One region of the Viridibacterium curvum genome, then DNA from elsewhere that is predicted to be linked to it. Evidence: predicted binding sites of a transcription regulator. Region 1 holds the regulator's gene; the other holds the start of a gene.
What was found. The regulator FliA, encoded in region 1, starts transcription of late flagellar genes. The targets are predictions, from matches to a motif close to CTAAAGTTNNNNNNNNNNNNGCCGNTA.

Region 1 (7,204 bases):
ATCGGCCGTGCCACGCACGTGTATACCTTGCTGTCCATCGGCGACGGTCTGGTCGCGCAGATTCCCGCACTGATCATTTCGGTCGCTGCAGGTCTGGTGGTGTCACGCGTGGGTGACGATGTGGACGTCGGCGCACAGTTCGTGAATCAGCTCTTCACCAATCCGCAGATCATGGTGATGACGGCCGGCATTCTGGGGCTGCTGGGTCTCATCCCCGGCATGCCCAATCTGGTCTTCCTCACCCTCGCTGGGGCAATGGGTTACCTTGCTTGGTGGCAGAGCCAACGTCGCGAGACCGAGGTCAAGGAACCCGTCAAACCTGCCGCCGAAGTGGTCGCCACGGCCGCCGAGATGGAGGCCAGCTGGACCGACGTGACGCCTGTCGACGTACTGGGCCTTGAAGTCGGCTACCGCCTGATCCCGATGGTCGACAAAGCGCAGAACGGTGAGCTGCTGTCGCGCATCCGGGGCCTGCGCAAGAAGTTCGCGCAGGAGATCGGCTTCCTCGCTGCGCCCGTGCACATTCGCGACAACCTGGAGCTGCGCCCCAATCTCTATCGCATCACACTCAAAGGCGTCGAGATAGGGCAGGGCGAAGCTTTCCCGGGTCAGTTCATGGCCATCAACCCCGGTCGCGTGGTGGGGCGTTTGCCCGGCAACGAGACCAAGGATCCCGCTTTCGGCCTGCCCGCCGTGTGGGTGGATAGTGCCTTGCGTGATCAGGCCCACGCGCTGGGGTATACGGTGGTCGATGCCAGCACCGTGGTGGCGACGCACATCAACCACGTCATCCTGTCGCACGCGTCCGACCTCCTTGGCCGGCAGGAGACGCAGGCGCTGCTCGACCACATCGCCAAGGATTCGCCCAAGCTCGTCGAAGATCTCGTGCCCAAGGCGCTGCCCCTGCACGTGGTGCAGAAGACCCTGCAGTACCTGCTCGAAGAAGGCGTCAACATCCGCGACATGCGCAGCATCGTCGAAACGCTCGCCGAGTTCGCGCCGCGCACGCAGGATGCTGTCGAACTCGCAGCCCACGTGCGTACGGCGCTTGGCCGCGCCATCGTGCAGGGGCTTTTCCCGGGAAGTGCCGACATGCAGGTCATCGCGCTGGACCCCGGACTCGAACGTTTGTTGTTGCAGGCCATGCAGGGCTCGAGTGCCGATTCGGCAACCATCGAACCCGGTCTGGCCGAAACGCTGTTGCGCGACACCGCAGCAGCTGCCCAGCGTCAGGAAGACGCCGGGCAGCCCGCCGTACTGCTCGTGCCCAATGCGTTGCGCTGGCTGCTGTCGCGTTTCCTGCGTCGCTCGGTGCCCTCTCTCAAGGTTATCGCCCACTCGGAAGTGCCTGAAACTCGCACGATCCGCGTCACGGGCGTCATAGGAGGCTGAAGATGGTGAACGTGCGCAAATTCGTGGGCAAAACGGCGCGTGAAGCGCTTGCGGCACTCAAGGCAGAGCTGGGCGCCGACGCGGTCGTGCTGTCAAACCGCTCCGTGCCTGGTGGTGTTGAAATCGTCGCGTTGCCGCCCGAGGCCATGGGCGAACTCAACGCCACGGTGCGACAGGCCCGCGAGCCGCAAACCCATCAGCCAGCGCCGCAAGCTGCGCCATTCGTCAACGGCCAGCCTGCCGGCAGCGGCAAGGGTGGTGCCAGTGCAGGCAATGGCAAGCGCATCGGTGAGCAGATTGCTGCCGAACTTGCGCGACGCAGCCAGCCCCAGCCGGCGGGTCCGCGCCCGGTATTCCGTTCCGGCATTGACGCGCCGGATCATGACGCTGACACGGGGGGGCGCCAGATGGTGCGTCCTTTCACGCCGCCCCGCGTCCGGTCCGACGGCAGTCCACTCAATTACCCAGGCAGTCAGTCAAATGCGGGGGCTGACCATGCGGATGTGAGCAGCACACCGCAGCGCCGTCCCGCCGAACACGCGTCACAGCCTGCCCAACCCGAACAGGAAGAGTCCCGCGTGCGCGGCCTGGAGGCCGCCAACGCGGCCCTGATGCACGAACTTGCATCCATCAAGGGCATGCTTGAGCGTCAGCTCGCCGGCTTTGCATGGAGCGAGATATCGCGAACCGCGCCGACCCGCACGCAGATGATGAGCGAGTTGCTTGAAGCGGGATTCTCGGCGCAGCTCACCCACCAACTCACGCAAGGTCTGGCAGGAGGCAGCGATCTCAACGAAGCCCGCAACCAGGTGCGCCAGCTCATCGCCCGCGACCTGCAGTTGCAGGACGCAGAAGCCGACATCATCGACCGCGGCGGCGTCTACGCGCTGGTCGGCCCAACCGGGGTAGGGAAGACAACCACCACCGCCAAGCTCGCTGCCCGCTGCGTGGTGCGCCACGGGGCCGACCGCCTGGCCCTGATCACCACCGACGGCTACCGGATCGGCGCCCACGAACAGCTGCGCATCTATGGCCGCATTCTCGGCGTGCCGGTGCATGTGGTGCGCGACGCCAGCGACCTGCGTTCCACCCTGCAAGAGCTGCGCAAGAAGCACATGGTCCTCATCGATACCGTAGGCATGAGCCAGCGCGACAAAATGGTTGGCGAGCAAGCGGCCATGCTCAACTCCGTCGGCAAGATCGCCCGCATCCTGTGCCTCAACGCCACCGTGCGCGGCGACACCATGGATGACGTCATCCGCGCCTACGTCTCGCCCGACACCGCCGGCTGCATCTTCACCAAGCTCGACGAAGCCAACAGCATCGCCCCCGCGCTGGATGTCTCCATCCGCCACGCCCTGCCCATGCTCTATATCGCCAACGGCCAGCGCGTGCCGGAAGACCTGCACCTGCCCAATCGCAATTATTTGTTGCACCGTGCCCTGCGGGAGATCCCTGCCGATTCCCCGTGGAAGCTCGACCGCAGCGAAGCTGGCCTGCTCATGGCCGCACCCCGCCTCTCGACGGGCGAAGGGGGCAATGCGGGGCTGTGACGGGGGACGACCATGCCTCAAGTTTTTCTCTTGCCGGGCCGTAAGCAACCAGATGGGCGGCTCCCGTGGTTGCCCCCGCGCAGACCGTCAGAGTCAGCCGGACAGAAACGCAAACTGGAAAGCGAATTGGGCAACAACACCGGTCTTTTTCCACAAGGCATGTGTGTCACCTGCAGCGCAGAATGGCTCCATGATGTTGCTGACCATTCACTCAGCGAGTGACCTTTACTGAGCGAGAGCACGATGTATAACGCAGCGGGAACACTCGACAAAGACCAGCTTGTGGCGCGCTATGCCCCCCTGGTCAAACGCATTGCCTACCACCTCATGGCTAAGTTGCCGGCCAGCGTGCAGGTAGAAGACATCATCCAGAACGGCATGCTCGGCCTGCTCGACGCCATCAGCCGTTACGAAGAAGGCCTCGGCGCCCAGTTCGAGACCTACGCCGTGCAACGCATCCGTGGCGCCATGCTCGACGGCCTGCGCGAGAACGACTGGCTGCCGCGAAGCCTGCGCCGCGAGATGCGCCGCATCGAAACCGCCATCCATAACCTCGAACAGGTTCACGGCCGTCAGCCCACCGAGCGCGAACTCGCCGAATCGCTTGGCATGAGCCTCGCTGATTACCAGAAGATGCTGCAGGAAGCCCGCGGCTACCAGCTCGTGTACTTCGAAGACTTCGGCAGCGAAGAAGAAGACGACTACCTCGATCGCCACATCGTCGGCGAGAGCAACGACCCCCTCGACATGCTGGAAGAAGCCGGCATGCGTCAGGTGCTCATCAAGGCCATCGGCGACCTCCCGGACCGCGAAAAGATGGTCATGGGCCTCTACTACGAAGAAGACCTCAACCTGCGTGAAATCGGCGAAGTGATGGGCGTCTCCGAATCCCGCGTCTGCCAGCTGCACAGCCAGGCCATCGCACGCCTGCGCTCGCGCATCGCCAGCGGTCGCGACTCCGCCATGCCCCAGGCAGAGCCCCGCAGCCGACGCGCCTCAGCGGCCTGAGCTGAACCGCCGGGGCCCGCCGCATGGATGTCATCAGCGTTGCCGGACTCCTGCTGGGACTCGTCGCCATCATCGGCGGCCAGCTGCTCGAAGGCGGACACATCGGCTCGCTGATCCAGCCCACTGCATTCATGATCGTTGTCGGCGGCACCTTCGGCGCCGTCATGCTGCAAAGCCCCTGGCGCACCTTCAAGCAGGGCCTCGCGATGACCGTCTGGGTCATCAAGCCGCCTGTACCGCCGCTCGATGATCTCATCGCCCAGGTCGTCAGCTGGAGCCAGATCGCCCGCAAGGAAGGCCTGCTCACACTCGAAAACAAGATGGCTTCGCAGCCTGATCCCTACCTGCGCAAAGCCATGCAGCTACTCGTCGACGGCGTCGAACCCGAGCGCATCCGCGAAGTCATGGAAATCGACATCCACACCTGGGAAGTCGAGATGAAGCAAGCCTCCAAGATCTGGGAAGCCGCCGGCGGCTATGCACCCACCATCGGCATCATCGGCGCCGTCATGGGCCTCATCCACGTCATGGAGAACCTCTCCGACCCCAGCAAGCTCGGCGCTGGCATCGCAGTCGCCTTCGTTGCCACCATCTACGGCGTCGGCTCAGCCAACCTCATCTTCCTCCCAATGGCCAAGAAGCTGCAGGCCAACATCACCCGCCTCGTCGCCGTCCGCGACATGCTGCTCGACGGCATCGTCGCCATCGCCCACGGCGACAACCCGCGCATCATTGAAAGCAGGCTGCAGGGTTACATCGTCTGACGCCTGCTTCGGCGAGTCAGCAATTCACATCGGGTATTCACAAGCTCGTCGGCCAAAGCCCAAGACGGTGGCTTCATCGCATCAACGAGAAATGCTCGATCTTGCAAGGGCCCGTGTATTTGCATTCGCCCAGCAGATAGCGGTAACGGATCGTCACGACTTCGCCAACGCCCGGCCATTGCTTGCGCGGCAATACCGTTTGATAGTCCATGGTTTCCGGCAGGAAGGAGATGACAGCGCCGGGGGCAGGGCACTCGGTGCCTGCTGGCGCGTTGCTTGAACGCACCAGACCCGAAACACGCGGCACTGTGTCTTGGGCACTCTTCACCATGACGGTCAGGTCGCAGATGACCCAATGCCTCTTCTGTGCGAACGCGCATGTGGAGACGCTGAGCATCAACAGCGCGATTAAGGCGCTCGTGCATTTCATGGTGGCGGCTACGTTCAGGAGAAATACCCCGGGTAGAACTTGGGGCATATGCAGTTCCGGTTGTCGATTGGGGGCTCAATGACAGTAAGTGACACATTTTCGAGCAACCGTTCAATGGCCTCCGCCACAGTGACATCAGAAGGTGTCACCTCATAGTTCATGCCGATAGAGAGTCTGATCTTGCCCACCTCGCACCACGCGAAAACCTTATGCCCGTCGATGACGCAGTACCTGGGTTGCTCAATCCAGCGAGTGCCGGGAATCAGCGATGGGAACGCGGCATAGACATCGCCAGGATATGAAACGTCGGGCTCCGGCTGGGGAGGCTGCGTCTCATGCATCACCAGCTTCACGCCAAGATGCGCAAAGAACTCCTGAAGTTCACCTGTGTCTTGATAGGCGTAGCAAACATCCAGCGAGTCACCATCGTTGGCGTGGCCGCCATAGGCACGAAAGAAGCGGAACTTCTGAAGGCGCCTCGCCCAGTTACGCAGTGTTGCCTCGGGATGTGCTTCGAAAAGGTACTGTTGCCAGCGATCCACGTATGTATCCAATTGGCGGGATAGGACGAGTCAGGAAAACAGGGAGCCACTTCTGAGCGGCCACAGCACTTGATCAGGCGATAGACTTGTTGGCACTCCCATGTTTTCTATGGTCCGAAAACATCAGTGATCAACTGAACTAATTGACTCTGGTGGCTTGGGCATACTCCGACCTCCGACGTCCGCCCAAGCGAATAAAGCGTGTCCTCAGCAACTAGTTCCCCGGTAGTACGATCCTGAATGCGCACAGAAACACTTGAAACCTCGCCCTTCCACGGAGTTGAGGTGACTATTGAGTCGCCAAAAACAAGTTCATACCTTGCTGTGGAGCTTTTTTGAATATATTTGTCGGGATTGTCGCACAAGTGTTTTTGTTCGAAGAGGCCTTCTTCTTTATAGTCAAAATTATTTTTTTTATATTCTTTAAATTCTAAAAAAGTCAGCGCTGTAAATTCGCATGAATTATTTCCATGCGTAAGCTTGGCAACAAGTCTATTAAAATTTATGTCTGGTTTTTTACTTGATTCATAGAAAATGGCGAGTCCAGACTGGGTTTTTTGTCCTATGCCGCGAACTGTTCTTTTTCGATTCTTGCAGAGTTTAGATAAATGCAGTGAGTTGTTTGCGTGTCTGTATTCTTCTTCACGATCCTTTTCAGTATTTTTTTCATAATTTAATGTTTTTTTGTCGTGACTTGGGCTGTGTATAACAAAAGGAAGTAATGAAAAAACGAAAGGAATTGAATAGATAATAACTTTTAAGCGCGTGGATTTTGCGTATTTTTTTGCAATTATAGATGACAAAAATAAAATAATTGCAAAAACAACCAAGTGCGTCGAAAAAATGACAATAATTTCAATTGCTATTTTATCTAACATGTGTGTGGATGGGGGTTGGTGTTTTTTTTGCCAGTCAATCGGTGCGCAAAAAAAGTCATTATTAGGTATTTACTTTTTAATGAAAGATAAAATTAAATCCAATGATGAAAATGTAAATATTGATACAAAAATATATAATTTTGTTTTTGTTTTTTCTTTTAGTTCTTCTGCCTTCTTCTCAGATTCTTTGTACTCTTTTATTTCAATTTTTCCGTCATTTCGCAATACGCCTTGTGCGCGAATAAACCCCTTGTTGTTGTTGATAGGAATGACCCAGGCTTTCGCGTTTTCAATCCCATTTTTTTTGGAAAATTCATTTTCTTCGCACAAGCTATAAGCGTCACCTTCGCATTCAATTTTAAACTCCTCTCCTATTTTGTATCCGTTAACAAAATATACATATTTTTTTGAGTCGCTTTCAGTTCTTACGCGGGATGAACTTGAATTGATCTCTACGAGTCCGGGCAGGATTTCAATGACGCCAAGGTCGTGATTGGCATCAATGGCCATGGCCCCTGCATAGGCAGAAACAACAGCGCTGGTTAATATTGTAAATATCCTTCGTTGCAAAATTTCTCCCGTTTTTCTATGGAGATCTCGTGGTGTTGTCCGTTAGGAGTTGGTTTTCTTGGCAATG
Region 2 (7,204 bases), 370 kb from region 1:
CGACTGGTAACGGTTCAAGAAAGCGACATGCCACATGGCAGCGTTCAGCGCGACATCCCGCACGCAGCAACGAAAACGGCCGCTTGCGCGGCCGTTCTGTTTTGACAGGTGAAAAAGGGTTCAGCGGCTTCAGGCTGCCAGAGCGAAGGATTTGTGTTCGAGGAGCAGTTGGGCCCGCGTGACATTACGCTGGTCGCCCATCCCCCCCAGCAGCTCCTTCATGTCGAGGATCAATACGATCTGGCCGTTGGACAGCGTCGAGACACCTGCCACGCCCTTGGGACGGAAGTCGTCCAGCGACTTGATGACCGCATCTTCGCGACCGGCAAAACTGTCGATGGCGAGGATGAAGCTTTGCTCGGCCGTCTGCATGAGCACGCCGTACTCAGGCACACGATCCTGTGGCCAGCCCAGCAATCCAGCGAGCGTGACTATCGGCAACACCTCGCCACGCACGACCATCGTGGCCCGCCCGCCCAGCTCCTGCACTTCGGCCGAATGGATCGGCAGGATCTCGCGCACCATAGACAGCGGAACGGCGAAAGGTTGCTCATTGAGGCAAACCAGCAACACCGGCAGGATAGCCAGCGTAAGCGGTAGAGAGATGATGAAGGTCGTACCCTTGCCCTGTTCGGAGCGGATGTCGATGGTGCCATTGAGCTTCTGGATGTTGGTACGCACCACATCCATGCCCACACCGCGACCCGACACGTCGGAAATCTGGGCCGCAGTCGAGAAGCCGGGCAGGAAGATGAGGTTGAAACTCTGACGCTCATCCATGGTATTGGCTTCCTCATCGGTGATGAGGCCCTTCTCGACAGCTTTGGCCCGCAGCCTCTCGGCGTTCATGCCGCGTCCGTCGTCTGCCACGAGAATCAGGATGTGATCGCCTTCCTGACGCGCTTCGAGACGCACGATGGACTTTTCGGGTTTGCCCGCGGCCGCGCGGTCCTGCATCGCTTCGACGCCATGGTCGACTGCGTTGCGGATGAGGTGGATGATGGGATCGGACAAATCCTCGATCATGGTCTTGTCGATCTCGGTTTCTTCACCTGTCAGCACCATCTCGACATCCTTGCCCAGCGAACGTGCAAGGTCGCGAGCAATGCGCGGATATTTCTGGAACAGGCGTCCAATCGGCTGCATGCGCGTTTTCATGACAGCGTTTTGCAGATCGGACACCAGCAAATCGAGCTGGCTCACAGCCACGTCCAGCGCATGCAGCGTGTCGGTATCTGACTTGCCGTTGAGGATGTCGCTACGCAGCGCGTTGAGGCGGTTCTTGGTCAGGCCGATTTCACCGGACAGGTTGAGTACCTGGTCAAGCCGTGCGGTATCGACGCGGATCGAGTTATCGCGCACTTTTTCGCTGTCACGGCGACCGCCAGGGGGGCCTTGATAGCCGGGCTTGTCGGTTTCACGACGGCCTACGGCATTCTTGATGATCTGCTCTGCTGCGGAGTCCGTGAGTCCGCTGTCGGCAGCGACGACTGGCGCTGCAACGACCACCGGTTCGGCGACAGGAGCAGGGGTACCCGTCACTGCCGCGTAGAGGCCATTCCAGTCCAGATCCGTCGACGCAGCGGCTGGCATCACCGCTGCGACCGGCACAACCGGAGCAGCCACAGGAGCCGCCGGTGCAGCCGGCGCGCTGGCATTGCCGCCTTTGAGCTCACCAGCGATGGCGAGTCGCAGGGAGCTGATCAGCTCGGGGGCTGCGGGTTTAGGCTGCATGCCCCGCTCCAGCTCACCAAACATCGTGCGAACCGACGAAGTAGCCAGCAGGATCACGTCCAGCACTTCCGGCGTAACTGTCAGCTGCCCGTTGCGCAGCAGGTCGAACAGGTTCTCGGTCAGGTGACACAGCGTGACCATCTCGGTCGCGTTGAGGAAGCCTGCCCCGCCCTTGATTGTGTGGAAACCGCGGAAAATCTCGTTGAGCAACGCCCGGTCATGTGGCGTGCGCTCCAGATCGACCAGTTTGTTGTCGACACCGGACAGCAAGTCACCTGCCTCAACCAGAAAGTCCTGCAGCAGGTCTTCCATCCCGGAAAAATCACTCATCTTGTGCTCCCGTTCTTCGTTCGACTGGTCTGCATCAGAAACCAAGGCTTTCGAGCAGGTCATCGACCTGCTCCTGCCCGGTCACCACGTCAGTGCGTCCCTCGGCATTGATCACCGGACCATTGAGCAAGCCCTCGTGTTCCGGCGTGCGCTTGTTCTCCGGCACGAACTCGATCAAGGCCTTGAGCAGTTCAGCTTCCAGCGTGGCGGCCATGTCTACGATCTTCTTGATCACCTGACCCGTCAGATCCTGGAAGTCCTGCGCCATGATGATTTCCATCAGCTGTGCGTTGACGAGCTTGCTGTCCTGCGCAGTCTGACCAATGAACTCACGGGTCTCGGCAGCCAGTTGCTTGAATTCGTCCACCGACAGCTGTTTGGCATACAGCATTTCCCAACGTTTGTTGAGCGCAGTAGCATGCGCCTCGACCTTGTCCTGCACAGGCTTGGCCACGTCAGTGGCATTCAGCACCCGGCTGGCTGCCTGTTCAGTCATCTGGGAAATGTAGGACAGGCGCTGGCGAGCATCAGGCAGCTTCTGCGCCGTCTCCGAAAGCATCCGGTCGTAGCCCAGTTCGCGAATCGTGTCATGCAACAGACGCGTCATCTGGCCAATACGGTTGAATGCCTTGTCCTGCCTGACCTCGTCATCAAGAACTGTGTGATCAGCGTCAGTGCTGGCACCTGCCTTGCTCGACACCTGATCGAACAATTCTTCCAGCTCGCTCGAATCCCCTGATTCATCCAGCTTTGCTGTCGGTGCAGCGGGGGCTGCAGCGGCAACCGGCTTGCCTTGCGAACTGGCTACTGAATCGAAAAGATCCTGCAGTTCGTCGTTATCGCCGGCACCGTCTGCCGACGCTACAACTTCCAGCTGGGGCTTTGTGGAAGTTTCCGTAATTGAGTCGAACAACGCTTGCAGATCGGCGTTGTCGCCCGCTTCATCTGTCGTTAGCCGCTTGGCCATGGCTACGCTCCTCGTATGCTTTTCAGGTTCGTGGGCAAGCCAGGATCAGGCCGCAGCCTTCTTGTCGAGCTTCTCGAAAATCTTGCCGAGCTTCTCTGACAGCGTCGCCGCGGTGAAAGGCTTGACGATGTAGCCTGAAGCACCTGCCTGCGCAGCTTCAATGATGTTTTCCTTCTTCGCCTCGGCCGTGATCATCAACACGGGCAGATGTTGCAGCTGCGAGTTGGCGCGGATGTTCTTGAGCAGCTCAATGCCCGTCATGTTGGGCATGTTCCAGTCGGTCACGACGAATTCGAAGCCGCCTGCGGCCAGCTTCTGCATGGCCACGACACCGTCTTCCGCCTCGTCGACATTGGTATAGCCGAGCTCTTTGAGCAGGTTGCGCACAATCCGGCGCATCGTGGAAAAGTCATCGACGACAAGAAACTTCATTTTGGGATCCGACATGACTGTTCTCCGGTTAGTCGCGGTTACGAAGGAGGTAGGGGCGCAGCGTATCGGACAAGATATCTGCATCAAATTTGGCTACGTAGGCATCCACACCCACTGACTTGCCCATCGAGCGGTTGGCCTCTGAAGACAGCGATGAGTGCATCACAACAGGAATACCGTCAAAACGCGGGTCGTTCTTGATATTGCGCGTCAACACGTAGCCATCCATTTCAGGCATCTCGGCATCGACGAGGATCATCGTCAGTTCGTCAGCGAGATGGCGCTTCTGCTGGTGCGCGTGATTGGCCATGCCTTCGAGACGCGTCCAGGCCTCCAGCCCGTTCATTGCATGCTTGTGATATACGCCCAGCTTGTCGAGCACTTCGGCAATCTTCTTGCGCGCGACAGCCGAGTCGTCGACGAAGAACACGTTGATATCGCGCGTCTTGTCGATCGGCTGGATTGCGCCAATCGGAGCCTCACCGAAGGTCTGCGCAAGGATGGTCTCGACATCGAGGATGGAAACCAGCTTGCCATCGGGCAGATCGGTGATTGCGGTGATGAATGAATTGGCACCGGCCTGAACGTTGTCTGGCTGGCGCACCTTGTCCCAGTCAACGCGGATGATGCGATCCACCTCGTGCACCAGGAAGCCCAGCGTGCGCTTGCTGTACTCGGTCACCATCATCGAACCACCCAGCGGCTCACCCGGCTTGGCGATGCCGATCACCTTCGCCAGCGACAGCACGGGGATAACATTGCCGCGCAGCGAAATGAGGCCTTCGACGCCGTGGGGCATGTTGGGCGAACGGGTCACGAAGGGGGCTTTCGACACCTCGCGAACCTTGAAGACGTTGATCCCGAAAATTTCGCTCGATCCGAGCGAGAAGAGCAGGATCTCCATGCGGTTGGAGCCCACCAGTTTGGTGCGGGCATCGACCGCTTCGAGCAGATTGTTATCAGCGCGTTCCATGCGTTCCTCTCAACTCAGGCTGCAAGATGGACACTGTCCGGGGCCAGCATCGAACGAATGGCGTCAGCCAGACGGTGCGGCTCGAACTTGGGGACATAGGCATCCACACCCACGGATTTCCCGAGGGTCTGGTTCGACATTGATGACAGCGACGAATGCATCAGCACGGGCACACCGTCGAAGCGCGTGTCGGACTTGATCTTCTTGGTCAGGATGTAGCCATCCATCTCAGGCATCTCGACGTCGGTAAGGACGAGGTGCACCAACTCCCAGACTTTGCGGCCGGTCGTTTCGGCATGGTTGGCCATGCGCTCCAGTTCATCCCAGGCCGCGCGTCCGTTGACCGCTGCCACCCCCCGAACACCCAGAGACGCCAGGGTGCGCTCGATCTGCCGACGAGCGACAGATGAGTCATCCGCGTAGAAAACAGTGAAATCACGGTTGAGCGGCGTGATGTCGCGATAGACCGACTCTTCGTCGTAACCGGAGGTCTCGGAGAGCACCTTCTCGACGTCCAGCATCATGATCAGTTTGTCAGGCTCAATCTCCGTAACCGCCGTGACCAGACCACCCATACGGTTGGTCAGCATGTCTGGTGGCACGCGCATCTGCGACCAGTCCAGGCGCAGAATGGTATCCACACCCTCGACGAGGAAGCCCTGGGTGTGACCGTTGTATTCGGTGACGATCATGATCTCTCGCCTGGCTTCCTGCGTGACGCCACAGTACTTCGAGAGATCGACAACCGGCACCAGTTGGCCACGCAGCGAGACCATGCCTTCGACGCCCGAGGGCATGTCCGGGGCGGCTGTGATCGGCGGCGTTTTCATGACTTCGCGCACCTTGAAGACATTGATGCCGAAGCTCTCTCGACGCCCGGTTCGGGAGTCCAGACCCAGGGTGAACAACAAGATCTCCAGCTTGTTCGTCCCGGCCAGGCGGGTTCTCGCATCAATGTTCTTCAACAGCTCTGACATGGTCATCTCCGGTGTGTGTCGTTCCCGGTGTCAGCGCCACTCTGTGAATCGCGCCAACCCAAGAGGCTTTACGGCTCCCGAATCACAAACTTGAACCCCGGATCTCGCGTGCTCTCGGGCCTTGCTACACAACCGTTTCCGTCCCTCGCCAGAAGCGGGAAAGATCGTCGCAAAGCCAGTCAGGATGAGGGTTCGCGAAGACATGTGCCGCGCCGAGCGAGCCGGCTGCAAGCCAAGGTAAAAAGGTGTGTCAGGCGCGGAAACCGATGCGGAAACCGCCCCAGTGGCGTCCCTGAACATAGACCGGCGCCGAGATGTCGTGCAGGACCTCACCGGTATCACGGCGGTAGGTCTGCACGAGGTAAGGCTGCTCGTGCGCTCCGCAACGGCGCCCGACCGGATCCCCGAAAATGCGCTTGGTTCTGTTATGCACAATATCTACCGCCGGGTCGCCCGTCAGGGGCTTGGTATAGCGGCGGTTATGCGTGGGAAAGTAGCCTCGCCTATCCACTGCGCCTGCATAGACACACTGGGCATGGCGCTCCAGCACAGGCTCCTGGATTGCCGGCAGGATTTCGTCAGTCAGACTGTCAAACCGGGTTTTGTACTTCTGCGGCTGCGTGCCGGGGATCGGGATGTAGTTCTCGTCGAACAGATCTTCGAGCCGGATGCGACCGCTCACTACCGCCTGATCGAGAGCTGCCGACACCGCGCGGGCGGCCGCGACGACGATCTCCGGCATTGCCGCGTGGATGCGCGTGGCATCTTCGCCCTGTGCGCCCAGTTTGAAGACATTGGCAACCTCCAGCATGTTGGCTGCCTGCAGCCGCAACTGGCTGGCGCGCTGCTGTGCCTGCCCGGCAAGATCCTGATTGGTGGCTGCGCCGGCAATCGTCTCGTCGATCAGGGTATTCAGTTGCTCGGCCTCCCTGCCACGTTCGTCCAGAGCCGTCACCACACTGCCCACACAATCCTGTGTCTCGCGAGCGCCCGCCTCGATGCGCTCTAATCGTCCAGCAATTTCATGCACCAGACGCGCCCCTTGGGCCGCCTCCTCCATGCTGCCGGAGATGGCCTCCATAACGGTACGGCTCTCCTGCCGGATGATCTGTATTACGCCACCAATATCGCTGGTCACCCGTGTCGTCCGTTCGGCCAGACCGCGCACCTCGTCAGCCACCACAGCAAATCCGCGCCCCTGCTCGCCCGCCCGCGCAGCCTCGATGGCGGCGTTCAACGCAAGCATGTTGGTCTGGTCGGCGATGGCATGTATCTCGTCGACCGACGCGATGACCCGTTTCACGTGAGCATCCAGCCCGGTCATCATGGCGGCCGAGGCCTCGGCCTGACGCGCCAGCCCCTCCATCTGGCTGACGCTCTGCCGCACAGCCTCGCGCCCCTCGCTGGAAAGTGCCGCCGCGTTACGCGCAATGCCCGCAGCCGTCCGTACCTGCTCCTGCATATGCTGCACTTCAGCGCCCATGCGATGGATGGACTCCGCTGTCTGCACCGCCTGATCACGCTGTTTTGTCGAGCTCGCCATGATCGCATCGGCTCCCTCAAGCACAGCCTTGGCGCGCTCATCGAGCTGGTTGGCGTCGGCCACTGACTTGCCAAAGGCACTCTGCATCGATCCCAGCAAGGTATTGAGCGCTGCGCCCAAACGTCCGGCTGCGTCCTGACCTTCAGGTGCACGGCGCGACAGATCGCCGTCGCGATGTACCGCCTGCAGCAGCCCCAACGCGTTCGTTGGCCCGGCCGCGGCACGCTGGCCTGCCCAGCGCAACGCGA

Region 2: ABEA02_RS01240 (chemotaxis protein) is a predicted target of FliA. The motif match lies at 5,482-5,508, and genes of this name have one in related genera.

The regions. Positions count from the first base shown of each region.
Region 1 covers NZ_BAABLD010000002.1:393,320-400,523, forward strand. Annotated here, with positions in the region: gene flhA (flagellar biosynthesis protein FlhA) at 1-1,392, shown strand, start outside; gene flhF (flagellar biosynthesis GTPase FlhF) at 1,395-2,945, shown strand; gene ABEA02_RS03045 (RNA polymerase sigma factor FliA) at 3,189-3,953, shown strand; gene ABEA02_RS03050 (flagellar motor protein) at 3,977-4,717, shown strand; gene ABEA02_RS03055 (hypothetical protein) at 4,791-5,147, opposite strand; gene ABEA02_RS03060 (hypothetical protein) at 5,162-5,689, opposite strand; gene ABEA02_RS03065 (hypothetical protein) at 5,797-6,567, opposite strand; gene ABEA02_RS03070 (hypothetical protein) at 6,637-7,077, opposite strand; gene ABEA02_RS03075 (hypothetical protein) at 7,180-7,204, opposite strand, start outside.
Region 2 covers NZ_BAABLD010000002.1:24,371-31,574, reverse strand. Annotated here, with positions in the region: gene ABEA02_RS01260 (chemotaxis protein CheA) at 130-2,064, opposite strand; gene cheZ (protein phosphatase CheZ) at 2,099-3,031, opposite strand; gene cheY (chemotaxis response regulator CheY) at 3,077-3,478, opposite strand; gene ABEA02_RS01245 (chemotaxis protein) at 3,492-4,436, opposite strand; gene ABEA02_RS01240 (chemotaxis protein) at 4,451-5,413, opposite strand; gene ABEA02_RS01235 (methyl-accepting chemotaxis protein) at 5,664-7,204, opposite strand, start outside.